2 linked regions of the Candidatus Pseudothioglobus singularis PS1 genome follow. Each later gene encodes a partner of the first gene's protein in a complex. Links are inferred from orthologs where the notes say so. Each region holds a gene or a part of one and is shown in the gene's direction. Other genes may lie near its edges.

What was found.
Region 2: the proteins of xseA (region 1) and W908_RS03850 are in contact, whole or in part, in a cryo-EM structure (PDB 8TXR), measured with the Escherichia coli proteins. The link is inferred for Candidatus Pseudothioglobus singularis PS1 from one-to-one orthologs.

What each region holds. Positions count from the first base shown.
Region 1 is NZ_CP006911.1:513,016-520,679, reverse strand. Bases 4,671-7,599 are described here. They hold xseA (exodeoxyribonuclease VII large subunit), read left to right. Parts: upstream 4,671-5,466; coding sequence 5,467-6,732; downstream 6,733-7,599. Other genes in these bases: ispD (2-C-methyl-D-erythritol 4-phosphate cytidylyltransferase), read left to right, coding at 7,560-7,599; W908_RS02590 (FtsB family cell division protein), read left to right, coding at 7,164-7,523; W908_RS02595 (RDD family protein), read left to right, coding at 6,755-7,174; W908_RS02605 (Smr/MutS family protein), read left to right, coding at 4,980-5,474; rpsT (30S ribosomal protein S20), read left to right, coding at 4,671-4,882. In the rest of the region: tRNA (N6-isopentenyl adenosine(37)-C2)-methylthiotransferase MiaB, read left to right, coding at 1-845; W908_RS02630 (polysaccharide deacetylase family protein), read right to left, coding at 834-1,856; W908_RS02625 (PhoH family protein), read left to right, coding at 1,938-2,852; tRNA 2-thiouridine(34) synthase MnmA, read left to right, coding at 2,853-3,941; high frequency lysogenization protein HflD, read left to right, coding at 3,934-4,539; more of rpsT, read left to right, coding at 4,622-4,670; more of ispD, read left to right, coding at 7,600-7,664. UniProt on the Escherichia coli protein: Bidirectionally degrades single-stranded DNA into large acid-insoluble oligonucleotides, which are then degraded further into small acid-soluble oligonucleotides.
Region 2 is NZ_CP006911.1:748,672-756,232, forward strand. What follows is about bases 1,748-4,573. They hold W908_RS03850 (exodeoxyribonuclease VII small subunit), read left to right. Parts: upstream 1,748-2,959; coding sequence 2,960-3,187; downstream 3,188-4,573. Other genes in these bases: pcnB (polynucleotide adenylyltransferase PcnB), read left to right, coding at 1,748-2,134; W908_RS03845 (SDR family NAD(P)-dependent oxidoreductase), read left to right, coding at 2,131-2,946; W908_RS03855 (polyprenyl synthetase family protein), read left to right, coding at 3,174-4,049; W908_RS03860 (beta-ketoacyl-ACP synthase III), read right to left, coding at 4,046-4,573. In the rest of the region: LPS export ABC transporter permease LptF, read left to right, coding at 1-619; queF (preQ(1) synthase), read left to right, coding at 612-998; more of pcnB, read left to right, coding at 995-1,747; more of W908_RS03860, read right to left, coding at 4,574-4,990; phosphate acyltransferase PlsX, read right to left, coding at 5,001-6,023; rpmF (50S ribosomal protein L32), read right to left, coding at 6,031-6,231; W908_RS03875 (YceD family protein), read right to left, coding at 6,235-6,759; 23S rRNA (guanosine(2251)-2'-O)-methyltransferase RlmB, read right to left, coding at 6,807-7,553. UniProt on the Escherichia coli protein: Bidirectionally degrades single-stranded DNA into large acid-insoluble oligonucleotides, which are then degraded further into small acid-soluble oligonucleotides.

The sequences.
Region 1 (7,664 bases):
GTGTCGTCCCCTACACAAGAGGTGAAGAAATATCTAGGCCATTCAATGATGTAATTCAAGAAGTCGAAACACTAGCGAATCAGGGTGTTAAAGAAGTGAATCTTTTAGGGCAAAATGTGAACTCCTATAGAGGCTTAATGGATGATGGAGAAATTGCTGATTTAGCTCTTTTAATTGCAATCGTTGCCCAAATTACTGGCATCGAGCGAATAAGATATACTACGTCACACCCTGTAGAGTTCAGTAATCGATTGATTGATGCATACGCCGAAGTGCCAGAACTGGTCTCTCACCTTCACCTTCCAGTCCAAAGTGGCTCAGACAAAATACTAGGGCTAATGAAAAGGGGGCACACTGCAATTGAGTATAAATCTAAGATAAGAAATTTAAAGAAGATTAGGCCTGATATATCTATTTCTTCAGATTTTATTATCGGCTTTCCTGGTGAAACAGAAAAGGACTTTAACGATACTCTAAGCTTAATTGCTGAAATTGGCTTTGATAAATCTTTCAGTTTTATCTACTCTAAAAGACCTGGCACTATAGCCTCAAGTATGCCAGATGATGTAAGCTCAGAAATAAAAAAACAAAGACTTGCAATTATTCAAGATAGGCTGAATGCTAACACTGAAGAGATTTCTAAATCCATGATTGGGAGTCTTCAACAAGTTTTAGTTGAAGGTGCTTCAAAAAAAGGTGGGACCTTATCCGCTAGAACTGAAAATATGAGAACTGCTCACTTTACTGGAAGCAGTGATCTCATTGGAAAGATAGTAACAGTCAAGATTCTCGATGGAATTGGGAACTCTCTTCAGGCTAGTTTAGTAAAAAAATCAGAGCCTTAGCCATAACTTTGAAAACCAATAATATCGCCCTGCCTCTTTATAGGGCATAGTGCAGTTATATCGGCTGCGTCCAATTGCTAGAGGCTCATTTGGCCATATACTGACTGACTGCAGACCATCCCATTTAAGATTAACCTTATCCTGACCAGAGACATAGCAAGAAAAATTACTTTTTTCATAGCTGGTCAACTCTCGAGAGAAGTTAAGATTCAATACCGGCATCAGATCTCCTGAAAAAATCATTGACCTCGGATCAGAGCTTTCAATCGGCATGGCTAGTGTTTTAACTTTGAGAGAAAAACTATTCATTTGTGCATACGGCCCTGACATTGAAAATCTAGGTATATTTAAAAAGTCACTTGTTTGACTTGCAACGCCAGACTGCTGTCCAAAGGCAATGTAACCCTCTGACTTAAGGTACGAGTAAGACGAGTCATCAAACTCCCCATATGGATAAGCAAAAAACTTATCATTTGTGCTCATTTCAGTCGCTATCCTTTCCTGGGCTGAAAGGATCTCATCTTCAATAATCTGAGCACTCTGATTAACTAAATGAAGATGATTAACGCTATGGTTATAAATATCGACCAAAGGTGCCATTTCACGAAGTTGACTCCAGGTCATCATAGATGCATATTTTTTATCAATAGGGTTGGTAGATACAAAAACTGACATCGGAAATTGATATTCAACTAACAATGGATAAGCTTCAGTGTAGATTGATAAAAAACCATCGTCCGCTGTAAGACTTATGCAATTGGATGGCAAGCTTTCTTTTGACTGCAGACTACTGATTACATTTTTTAATGGAAGAACACTGTAATTATTATTTTTTAAGTATTCTAGGTGCTGCTTAAAGATCTCTGGTGAGGTGCTCGTTGACTTAGGTCCGTCATCAGAGAAACGATGATACACAAGAAGAACGCAGTCATTCTCTAGAGCATGCGAACTAAAAGGAGTATAAATTAAAATTACTACTAAGAGCTTTAAGAGGATTTTAGATAGATTCATAAGTTAAATGATAAATTAATTATGAAGCAAAATCATGCAACTTAACATTTGTTTTCAATGGAATTCAGTAAAATATAAATCATGAAATTTACTCTCAATATAAAGCGCTCTGAACAGCTTGTTAATATTTGTGGAAGCTTAGATAAAAATCTAGAAAATTTAGCCACTAATCTTGATGTAGATATCTCTAATAAAGGGGCTGATTTTAATATTAAGGGTGACAATGCTGACAAAGCCGTTTCTGTCCTTCAAGAGCTATTAATCCTGTCCGAAAAGAAGACGATTGATTTTAGTGATATTGATCTCAGCATCAAATCACTCAGCCGTCCAAATGGAGAGGCAAAATCAGTCACAATAAAGACCAGTAAAAAGCATATACATATTAGAAGTGACAACCAACAAAAATATGTGAACTCGATCATTGAAAATGATGCAGTTTTTGCGATTGGACCTGCAGGAACAGGAAAGACATATTTAGCTGTTGCAAGAGCTGTTGAGGCCCTTGAAAATTCAAATGTAAAAAGAATAGTTTTAGTCAGACCAGCAGTCGAGGCTGGAGAAAAATTGGGCTTTCTACCTGGCGACCTGAGTGAAAAAGTGGACCCATACCTGCGACCGATTTATGATGCTCTATACGAGTTTATTGGCTTTGAAAGAGTCAATAAATTAATAGAAAAACATGTCATAGAAGTTGCCCCATTAGCTTTCATGAGAGGCAGAACACTTAACGAGTCATACATCATTCTTGATGAAGCTCAAAACACCACAATACCCCAAATGAAAATGTTTTTAACGAGGATGGGTTTTGGCTCAAAAATGGTCATAACAGGTGACGTGACTCAGATTGATTTACTAAATCCAAGCCAATCTGGACTAACTGATGCAATCAAAATTCTTCAAAATATTGATCAAATTGCTTTTTGTCATTTCGGTGCGCATGACGTTGTAAGACACCAGTTAGTTAAAAAAATTGTAGGTGCTTACGACCAAAACTAAATGAGTTCTCAAAATAAAATTATAGTTGGTCTTTCTGGCGGTGTCGATTCGTCAGTCACTGCATACTTATTACTTCAACAAGGCTTTCAGGTTGAGGCCTTATTTATGAAAAATTGGGATGAGGATGATGATGATGAATATTGCAGTGCATCAGAAGATCTTGCAGACGCTCAGCAGGTCGCTGACTTATTGGGAATTAAGCTGCATACAGTCAACTTTTCTCACGAATACTGGGAAGATGTTTTTGAGCATTTTTTATCGGAACATAAAAAAGGTAGAACGCCCAATCCTGACGTATTGTGCAACCAAAGAATCAAATTTAAAGCTTTTCTAGACTACGCAAAGGACCTTGGTGCAGATAAAATTGCTACAGGTCACTACGCCAGAATTGCAAATGAAAATGGAAAATACTTCCTTAAAGCTGGAGTGGATGGTAACAAAGATCAGAGTTACTTTCTGCATTTACTGAACCAGGATCAACTCTCACAAAGCTTATTTCCTTTAGGTGAAATTGATAAAAAAGAAGTGCGTGAAATTGCGAAGAATCAGCAATTTGGGAACGCAGATAAAAAAGATTCAACAGGTATATGTTTTATCGGTGAAAGACCATTTTCAGAATTTTTAACTACTTTCCTTCCTAAAGAAAAAGGCGATATCATTGACCAGGATGGTTCGTTTATTAAACACCATAATGGCCTCCCCTTTTATACAATAGGCCAAAGAAAGGGTTTAGAGATCGGAGGTGGATTTGGAGACTCTCAAGAACCCTGGTTTGTTGCAGATAAGCTTGTTGATTCGAATAAAATTGTCGCTGTTCAAGGTAATCATCAAATGCTCTACCATAACTCACTTGTGGCAGATGACGTTCATTGGATTGATGAAGAGCCTCAGTTTCCAATCAATTGCAGCGCAAAAATACGGTATCGACAGGCTTCCCAAGAATGTTGTGTCAATATCAAAGATGATGGAACTATACAAGTTAACTTTAGTGATCCTCAAAGAGCTATTACACCAGGGCAATCAATCGTTTTTTACAATAGTGATACTTGTCTTGGAGGGAGTGTAATAAAATCAAGGGCCAATGAATAAATCAGCAAAACAAACTATTGCTCTAGCGAGTATATTTCAGTCTTCAGCGCTAGTTCATCAGCTTGCCGTCTCTGGAAAATGTGATAGTCACTCGAATAAAGCAAGCCTTAACAGTATTGTAAGTAATAGCGACTCAATAGATGAAATTTTTACTTCACCTGAAGATCTTAAAATTGGCTTTGACTCCTTAAAGCTTATTCTTGAGAAGAAAACCATTGATATGCATAACGTTATGATCTATACAACAGCTCTCATTAATCTAGAAAAAAAATTAATGAAAAAACCTAAACTCTTAACTCAAATCTCAGAAGAAATTAATCTTATCAATAAGCAAGAGTTTTTTGATATTTATCATAGTAATTCGATTGCCCGACTGGCTGAGCTCTATAAAAACACTTTGGGTAGCCTCAATCCAACAATTATGGTTCGTGGAGAGCAAATATACTTATCGAATCAACATACTGCAAATCATATAAGGGCCCTTCTCTTAGCAGGAATCAGGGCTGTCTCTTTATGGAAAAATCAGGGCGGAAAAACTTGGCATTTGTTATTGGGTAAAAAGAAAACCCTGGAATATATTAAATCTTTGGCAAATTAAGCTAATACAAACAAATGCTTGCATAAATTAAGGTGAGACTCTATAATTCATGTTTTCTTAATTTAAGCAATAATAAATAAATATGGCCAACTCAGCAGGTTCTAAAAAACGCGCAAGACAGGCAGTTAAGCGCAACAAACACAACTCTCAAATTAGAGCAAAAGTACGCACCTTTATTAAAAAGGTTACTTATGCGATTGATGCTGGAGACAAAAAAGAAGCCACGAGTGGTTTTACAGATATGCAAAAAAATATGGATCAAGCGGTCAGCAAAGGTTTAATCCATAAAAACCAAGCTGCAAGAAAAAAATCACGTATCAGTGCCCAAATTAAGGCACTTTAATAAGTTATCCTTAAGGTTAATTTATTGATTACAAAATCATTGATATAATTAAAACCCTCTTTTGAGGGTTTTTTTATATCTAAAATTGATTAATACTATGATTGATGAAAGCGACAAATCTTTATTTAGATCAACGGTTGATTTCCAAAAACCTCTTGATAAAGATAGCCACAAAAAACAAAACCCTCGCAAAATGAGCTCGAGTAAACCGTTTGAAAATTATAGCTTTTTATACGAAGCCAATATAACAGGATCTGAGGTGATTACTCACTTTAAAGATGGTTTATCGCCCAAAGTTCTAAAAAAAATGAAACAAGGTAATATTGGATCGACTCCATCAATTGATTTGCATGGATATAAAATTGAGCAGGCATGTCAATCAGTATCTGACTTTATACATTTCCATTCTGATAAAAGATTTATTCAAATCATTCATGGCAAGGGCTATCATTCAGATAATGGGCTTTCAATTATGAAATCTCAAGTTGTGCACTACTTAAAGCAACACCCCAATGTCTTGGCTTTTTGCTCTTGCCCTCAAGATATGGGGGGCACTGGAGCAGTCTTTGTGCACCTTAAAACTGATGTTTAATATTGATGAAATTTATAGTGTTACACACTTTGTAAGATTGTGTAAGAATTCAATTGAAAAGCACATCCCACAAAGCTTTATACAAGGTGAGATTTCAAATTTATCTAAGCCATCTTCAGGTCACTGGTATTTCTCCCTTAAAGATGAAAATAGTCAAATCAGGTGCGCATTTTTTAGATTAAATCAACGCAAAATTCAGTTTACTCCTGAAAATGGTATGTCGGTTATCATTAGAGGAGTAACCACACTTTATCCTCAAAGAGGTGATTTTCAGCTTATTGTTCAGCAGATGGAGCCAGCAGGCGTTGGAAATCTGCAGTTGGCCTTTGATCAACTTAAAAATAAGCTACGGATGGAAGGCTTATTTGATTCTGAAAACAAAAAAGAAATCCCAGAATATCCAGAGAAAATTGGCGTCATTTCTTCATCAACTGGCTCCGTCATTAGAGACATTATTGAAGTTCTTAAATCACGCTATCCGTTATCAGAGATATTACTCTATGATACGATTGTTCAAGGTGAAAATGCTCACCATAAGATTATTAAAGCACTTAAAGCAGCGGATGATCAAAAGATCTGTGATGTATTAATCCTTGCAAGAGGAGGAGGCTCTCTAGAGGACCTTTGGGCATTTAATGAAGAAGAGCTTGCAAGAGCAATATTTGATTGTTCAACGCCAATCATTAGCTCGATAGGTCATGAAACTGATACAACAATTGCAGATTTTGTTGCAGACTTGAGAGCACCAACACCTTCTGCAGCAGCTGTATCTGCAACCCCTGATGTTGATGCCATCCTTTACAATGCCGCAAAACTAAAAAAATATTTACTTGAATCGATAAAGCAATCTGTTGAATCCAATAAATACTCTCTAGCTCTCCTCAGACAAAGAATTATTGATCCAAGTCAGCAACTTCTTCTGAACGCACAAAAACTTGACGACTTGGAGCTCAGACTGATAAGAACCAATAAACGGATCATTGATGAGAACAAAAGAAAACTAAAATTGCTAATTTCTCAATTACAAAACTACTCTGAAAACTTTATAAAACTTCAAAAAAATCAGCTCTCTAATCGTGCGAGTGTTTTGAGCCTTCTCTCTCCGCTTAACACTCTATCAAGGGGATATACAATTACACAAAATAAAAAAGGTGAAATTGTAACTTCGCACAACCAAGTAAACTCTGAAGAATTGATTATTACTCAATTTCATGATGGAAAAGTTACTTCCAAAGTAGTCAATAAAGAGGATAATTAATTAACTCACTAAACGTTCAGTTATGAAATCAAATGTATCATTTTTTCGACGAATTGGCTCAATATCTTATGACCTCTTTCTAGTCTTTTCATTTGTTTTTTTTATTGCTGGAATCATAATCCTTATTAACAATAAAGAGCCAATTACAAATCCGTTTTTTTTCTTTCTAGTTACCTTACCAGTAATGTATTCATATTTTTCAATATCATGGGTAAAGGGCAAACAAACTCTAGGGATGAGGGCATGGAAATTTGAAATTATTCAAGAGGATGGGGGCAATATAACTTATTGGCAATCGGCTATCCGTTTTTTTCTAGCAATAATTTCATTGGCAGGAATAGGCTTTATTTTTCAATTTTTAAACAAAAAAAAACTTCCATTTCATGACTATTATTCTCAAACTTACCTAATGACAATCTACAAAGAATTAGATGAGCAATAAATCACAAACTGGTTTAATTGGTTTTATTTATAAAAATAAAATCACCCTAATTCTAATCTTCATTCTTTTTGCTTTAATCAAACAGAACATTATTGATAACAACTTTCCGGGAGTTGTCATTGATAAAGAGAGAGCTCTCAATCAAATAAAGCTGAATAATGAAGATTTAGAAAATGATAATGTCTCTCTTCAAAGCAAAATAGGTAGCTATACTCAGGAAGATTTAAATCTAATCGAATCAAAAGCAAGGTTTAAATATGGACTGATTAAAGAAGGTGAGTACTTTTTTAAAATAAATAGGGCCATTAAAACTGAACCATTAGCAGAAAATGATAGTGCTACTTTATAATTGACTAAACACTAAATTAAGGATGTTCTTGCGGACATGAATAAAGACAAATATTTTTTAATCGTTCCAGCAAGTGGTGTCGGCATAAGAATGGGCTCTTCAGTCCCAAAACAATATTTAAAGCTTGAAAATGGCCTGACA
Region 2 (7,561 bases), 240 kb from region 1 along the record:
AAATATGGAAGAAGTCTTTATCTATGTGTCAAGTAAAGAGAGTCCAGTTATTGTTTTAGCTTCTGAAGCTACAAAGTATACTGACTCTAAAAATCAAAGTATTTATTTAAGACTTAAAGATGGCGTTAGATATGAAGGACTTCCTGGCAATCTAAATGTAAACATATTAGATTTTGATCAATATGATTTAGAGATAGTTTCTGGTGAAGTTCAAAAGTCGCTCTCTAATTTTTCTGAAGTTGAAGAAAAAACTTCAATCAATTTGTTAACTGATGATAGTTTGCTAGCAAATGCTGAGATGCAGTGGCGCTTTTCACAGCCAATATCAATTTTAATTTTATCTATTATTGGAGTTCTTTTGGGCAAAGCCTCTCCAAGAAATGGCAAGGGCATTAATTTGTTAATTGGTGTTTTAATTTTTATGATTTATAACAATGGATTATTGGTAGCCAAAACTTCAATTGAAAATGGAGAATTAAATCCTATGGTAGGCTTATGGTCAGTTCATTTATTGTTTATTTTATTTTTCCTTTTTTTGTATCACTTAAGAGAAGGAAAATTATTATATTTTATTGATAAAATACTTATTTTATTTAAACCAGAGAAAAAAAATGTCTAGTTCACCAAGTAAAATATTAGAAGTCTTTGACAATCCCAATTCTGAAAGAGATTTCGTAATTCGAATTGATTCATCAGAATTTACATGTTTATGTCCATTAACAGGCCAGCCTGATTTTGCTGATATTCATATTGAGTATATTGCAGATAAATTTTGTGTTGAGCTAAAAGCATTAAAGAATTATTTCTGGTCGTATAGAAATGAAGGGGCTTTTCATGAGGCTGTAACAAATAAGATTTTAGATGATTTAGTTGAGGTTATGGATCCTCGTTTTATAAGACTAAAAGCTGTCTTTAATGTTAGAGGTGGGGTCTATACAAATGTTGAATGCGAACATAGAAAAGAAGGTTGGTCTCCAAGAGAAGTTGTTAGTATATGAGTCCAATTCGTCAAAAGGTTAAATTTGACAAAAAATTATTAGATCAAGATGCTTTAAAGATCTTAAAAAAATTAAATAAATCAGACCATGAGACTTATTTAGTAGGGGGTTGTATAAGAGATATTCTTCTTGGACACAAACCTAAGGACTTTGATATAGCAACTAGTGCAACACCAGAACAAATTCATAAACTTTTTAAACGCTCTAGAATTATTGGAAGGCGTTTTAAGTTAGTTCATATTATGTTTTCAGCAAGAAAATTCATTGAAGTTGCAACTTTTCGTGCTGGTAAAGTCCAAACTTCAAATGATGGTTTGGTGCTTAGAGATAATTATTATGGTGCCCTAGAAGACGATGTTTTTCGAAGAGACTTTACTGTAAATGGTCTTTATTATGATATTAAAAAATCTGAAATTATCGATTATGTGGGTGGGCTTGATGATCTAAAAGCTTTAAAAATTAAAATGATTGGTGACCCCTCAGAGCGTTTTGAGGAAGATCCAGTTAGGATGATTCGAGCAGTTCGTTTTCAGGCAAAATTGAATGCGAATATTGAATCTCAGCTTATTGAAGCAATTCAAGCAAACTCTCAGTTACTTGTAAAAATCCCTCCAGCAAGACTTTATGAGGAGGTTATTAAGCTTTTTCATAATGAAAATTCGATTGAAATATTCCATGAGCTTGATCGACTGGGTCTTTTAAGACATCTTTTTTCACAAACTAAAGAAAACCCATTTGTTGATTCCTCTTTAATCAATACCTCTGAAAGAATCAGGAATGGCAACAGTGTTACACCTGCTTTTTTATTTGCAGTTTTCCTGTGGTCTGCAGTGAATAAAAGGTTTAATCAAATAAGTAAAAAAAACAAATCTCGAATTGAGTTAATGCTTCAGGCTTCTGAAGATGTCATTAAGAAACAAACACAGCAAGTGATGATGCCTAGATGGCTCTCATCTCGAGTCAAGGACATATGGTTAATGCAATATCAGTTAGAGAACTATAATCCAAAAAAATCAAAAGCACTTATTAGAAACCCTCGTTTTAGGATGGCTTATGATTTTCTTGTGTTAAGATCTGAAAGTATTGATAAAGATTTAAGAGCTAAAGCAGAGTATTGGACCAATATTCAAAAATGAAATCTGTATTAATTACAGGCTGTTCAAGTGGCATTGGTCTTTGTATAGCAAAAGGACTTAAAGATAAAGGTTATCGAGTCTTTGCTTCAGCAAGATCTCCTGATGATGTCAAAAACCTTCAAAATCTTGGTTTTGAGTCTCTTCTTTTAGATTTAGCTTCATCAGAGTCAATAAATGATGCAGTAATTAAACTTTTTGAAATGACTGATAATGTTTATGCACTAATCAATAATGGGGCTTATGGTCAAGCTGGCGCCCTTGAGGATATTTCGAGAGATACTCTAGAAAAACAGTTTCAATCTAATGTTTTTGGTTGGCATGAGCTTACAAACTTAGTCCTTCCTGGGATGAGAAATATTAATTCGGGTAGAATTATCTACATAAGCTCTGTACTGGGTTTTGTGGCAATGCCTTCAAGGGGTGCATATGTTGCATCAAAGTTTGCTATTGAAGGGCTTGTTGGCACATTACGATTAGAGCTGAGAGATACAAATATCAAGCTTTCTTCAATACAACCAGGTCCAATAGAATCAAAATTTAGAGAGAACGCTTATTTGGCATTCAAGAAAAATATTGATATTTCTAAAAGTCATTACCAGACTCAATACAAAGTAATGATAAAGAGGCTTAAGTCAGGCCAAAATGTTAAATTCACTCTGCCTCCTGAGGCAGTTTTAAAGTGTGCAATACATGCATTAGAGTCCAGCAATCCAAAAAATTACTATCGAGTCACCTTTCCAACAAAACTTTTTTCTTTGTTAGGTAAAATATTCCCTAGTAAATGGATGGATAATATCTTAAATCAATCATAAGCGAGAGACTCTAATGGCGGCTGAAAAATTCAATTTCAATAAAGGCTTGTTAAAGCTTGAGGAAATCATTAGCAAAATGGAGTCGGGTGATTTAAGCCTAGAGGAGTCGCTTAAATACTTTGAAGAGGGGGTTAAAATCCATAGGCAATGCCATACTGCGCTTACGGATGCTGAGCAGCGTATTAGTGTTTTAAGTGAAAGCGATAACTACAACGAAGAAAAGTCTTTTGAAGATTCATGACCAGTATAGGGAGAGAGTTAACTCCTGTTTGGACAGTTTTTTAGGCTCTATTCCTTCAAGTCCTAACTCTGATATAGAGCTTAGGGATGTTATGAAGTATAGCGTTTTAGCTGGAGGAAAGAGGTTTAGGCCAATCTTAACCTATACAGTAGCTAGTTTATATGACTCAGAAATAGAAAAAGCTGACTCATGCGCTAGTGCAATTGAATTAATTCATATTTACTCTCTAATCCATGATGACTTACCTGCAATGGATAACGATGACATAAGACACAATCAGCTTTCCAATCACAAGGTTTTTGGCGAGGCTCAAGCTATTCTTGCTGGCGATGGTCTCCAGGCTTTGGCATTTAGTTTAATTTCAAATGACCCTCTTATTAATGCTGATACAAAAATAAAGCTTTTAGAGTTAATGGCTAAATCATCCTATGCTATGGCAGAGGGGCAATCAATTGATTTATCTGTTGTCTCCAAAAAAGTTGATCTCAATATTCTTAATAAAATGCATCAAAAGAAAACTGGCGCATTACTAAATTGTTCTATTAAATTTGGTGCATTATTACATAATGCAAGTGAAAATGATTTATCAATACTAGAGTCTTTCGCAAGTCATTTAGGGCTTGCCTATCAGATTCAAGATGATGTTTTAGATGTAACTACTTCTGACGAAGTATTGGGTAAGCGTCAAAACTCAGATGCAGTAAAAAACAAACCTTCCTACCCTTCAATAATTGGCCTGAATGAGTCCATCAAAACTTTTGAAAATCTATACCAAAATGCTCAAGAAGAATTGTCTCATTTGAGCGTTGATTGTGGGCCATTAAGCTTGCTTACAACAAGACTCATGAATAGGTCATATTAATACTCTAAGAGTACACTTCCCCAGCTAAAGCCGCCACCAATTCCTTCAAATAGCAGTGTATCTCCTTTTTTTATTCTTCCATCACGAACCCCAACGTCAAGTGCAAGAGGTATAGACGCTGCTGAGGTATTGCCATGTTTATCAAGGGTTTGAATCACCTTTTCCATTGGTAGTTTGATTCTTTTTGCAACAGCCTTGATGATTCGAATATTTGCCTGATGCGGAACCATCCAAGTCAAGTCTTCTGAGCTCATATTGCATTCATTGAGGGTCTCTTCTGCAAGGTCTGAAAGTCTATTAACAGCAATTTTAAAAACTTCATTACCTTCCATCTGGATTGTTCCAAGCTCATCAATACCATTATTATTTACGTGAAGAGAAGAAAGGTAGCTACCATCACTAAAAAGCTTTGAATGTTTAATACCTGTTGTGTTATCTGCACTTAAAACTACTGCTCCAGCCCCATCAGCAAATAAAATAGCCGTTGATCGATCAGACCAATCAACAATTTTTGACATCGTTTCACTGCCAACTACTAAAATATTTTTAGCACTTCCATTTTCAATATATTGCTGTGCGGTTGTTAAAGCGAAGACAAAGCCTGCACATACTGCTTGAAGATCAAAGGCTGGGCATGAGGCCCCAAGTCGATTTTGAAGCATTGTTGCAGTTGCAGGAAAAATTTTGTCTGGCGTTGTTGTTGAAAGAATAATAAGATCAATTTCTTCTGGCTCAATCTTCGCCATTGAAAGGGCTTTAATGCTTGCTTCAAGGGCAAGATCACAAGTATTTTGGCCAGTTACAATCCTTCTTTCCTTGATACCTGTTCTTGCAGTAATCCACTCGTCAGAGGTGTCAAGGGTTTTTTCAAGATCAAAATTAGTGACAACTTTTGTAGGTAAATAACTTCCAGTTCCAGTAATTCTTGCATATTTTTTCATGATCTAATAATTATTTATGCTCTTCTAATTCTCGCGTTAATTGCGTTGAGATTTTATCTGTTATTTTAGCATGAGCCTCTAGATAGGCTTCTTTTATTGCTTGGAGAAATGAATCAATGTCTGCATTACCATGACTCTTAACAACTACACCTTTTAACCCAAGTAGGCTTGCACCATTATATTTTCCAGGATCAACTTTGGATTTAAAGTCTCTCATAACTGGCTGTGCTATTAGAGCGACAAGTTTGGTAAAAAGGTTTTTATTGAATGACTTCTTGATGAAATAGGAGAACATTTTTGCAACTCCTTCACTTGCCTTGAGTGCAATATTTCCCTCAAAGCCATCACAGACTATGACATCTATATTTCCTTTGTAAATATCATCACCCTCAACAAATCCAATATAGTTAAGGGATGAATTTTTTAAGAGTTCTGAAGTTTCTTGACTTTTTTCATTTCCTTTTAATTCCTCAGAGCCAACATTTAAAAGTCCTACTGAAGGATTTTCTATATTTTCAGTATTTTGAACTGCTATGGAGCCCATGATTGCAAATTGAAGAAGGGTGCTAGGTCTTGAGTCAATATTGGCACCTAAGTCTAGAACATGGGTTGGTCCAGTTAGAGTCGGAACGGCTGACATAATAGCAGGCCTATCAACCCCTTCAATAGTTTTAAGTACAAACCGTGCAATGGACATGAGTGCGCCTGTATTGCCAGCACTTACGCAAGCATCAGCATCACCATTTTTAACTAGGTTAATAGCAATCCTCATTGAGGAGTCTTTTTTGTGTCTTAGAGCCACAGAGGGAGAATCACTCATATTGATAACCTCTGAGGCATGAGTGACATCAATACGATCAGCAAAATTTGAATAAGAAGAATTTTTATTCAGCTCATTCTTAATCCCAGCCTCATCACCTACAAAATTGATTAAAAGATCATCATAGGTCTTTAAGGCACTAATACCAGCATTGATAGTGACTGAAAATCCAAAATCACCACCTGAGGCATCTATTGATACCCTTATAGACATGGATTGTTTAGGCTTCTACTTCTTCGATATCATCAGCAGCAGATTTAATTACCTGCTTCCCACGATAATATCCATCAGCGGTAATATGATGTCTAAGGTGAGTTTCGCCTGTTTCTGGATCTTCAGACAATGCAGGATTTTTTAACGCATTGTGAGAGCGACGCATCCCTCTTTTAGAAGGTGTCTTTCTGCTTTTTTGAACTGCCATTTTTTACTCCTTGCCAAAATCGGCTATTTTAATATTTTTTAGAACATCGAAAGGATTTTCATGAACCTTTTCAACCTTTATTTCTGATTCAACTTTTAAACTGCAATCAAACTTATGAGATGGTGCCATTGGAAGCGACAAAAGAAGCTCATCAGATATTAAATCCAATGTATTTATTTCTTCATCCTCTCCCAAAACATATACCTCGTAAACTTTATCTAGTCCTTCTGCTTGGCTTTCATATCTTACAAAGGCAAGATTAAAAAACACCTTTAAATCTAAATTTAGGGCGTCTAAGCAGCGCTGACAATCTAAAACTATCTTAGAATTAATTATCCCCTTAACGCAAGGGGTTTTTCCATTTTCTAAATGAAAAGATAAATTCACTTTTAAATTGTCTTCATTATTCCTTGCTAGATCTGAAACTCTAGGCACGTTTGCAATTTTATATTCACCGTGCAAATTAACTTCTTTTTTAGCAAAGTTAAATACTTTTATAGTTTTTGGAAGCTGCGTACTCTTTTCCATTATCTAATTTCTAAAGCCGAAAATTATACCCAAAATTTTTATGTATGTTAAGTGGATTCTCTTTGTCTTTTACTCTCGAAAAGAGCAATACCTGTGGCAACAGAGACGTTAAGGCTTTCAATAGTTCCAGACATAGGTATTGTAACAATTTGATCACAGTTTTCTTTAATTAATCTTCTTATACCTTTGCCTTCTGCGCCCATTACTATCGCAGTTGCATCAGTTAAATTTACATCATAGATAGTTGATTTAGATGAACCATCTAAACCAATAACCCATATTCCTCTTTTTTGAAACTCTTTGATTGTTCGTGATAGGTTTGTGACATGAAAAATTTTAAGGCTATTTACAGCTCCAGCGGAGGTTTTATGAACTACCGCATTAATAGGTGCAGACCCATCTTTATTAATGACCACATAATCAACACCAGCAGCGTTAGCACTTCTTAGGCAGGCACCCAAGTTTCTTGGATCTTGAATTGAATCTAAAACTAATATTAAAGGCTTTAATGAATTTTCACTAATAGATTTAAAAAGTAATTCTTCAGTCAGAACTGGAGGAAGTATTACCTCAGAAATAACTCCCTGATGAACTTCGCCTTTTGCAATACGATTCAAATCATTTTTATCAGTCATTGAAAATGCTATTTTCTGAATTGTTAGTATTTTGACTAAATCACTGACTCTTTTATCTTTCCTATTATTTAGAATTGAAACTTTGATAATCAATTCAGGATTAGTTATAAGCAAGCTTTCAATGCTATGAAAGCCAAATAAATTAATAGATTTGGACATTAAAATTA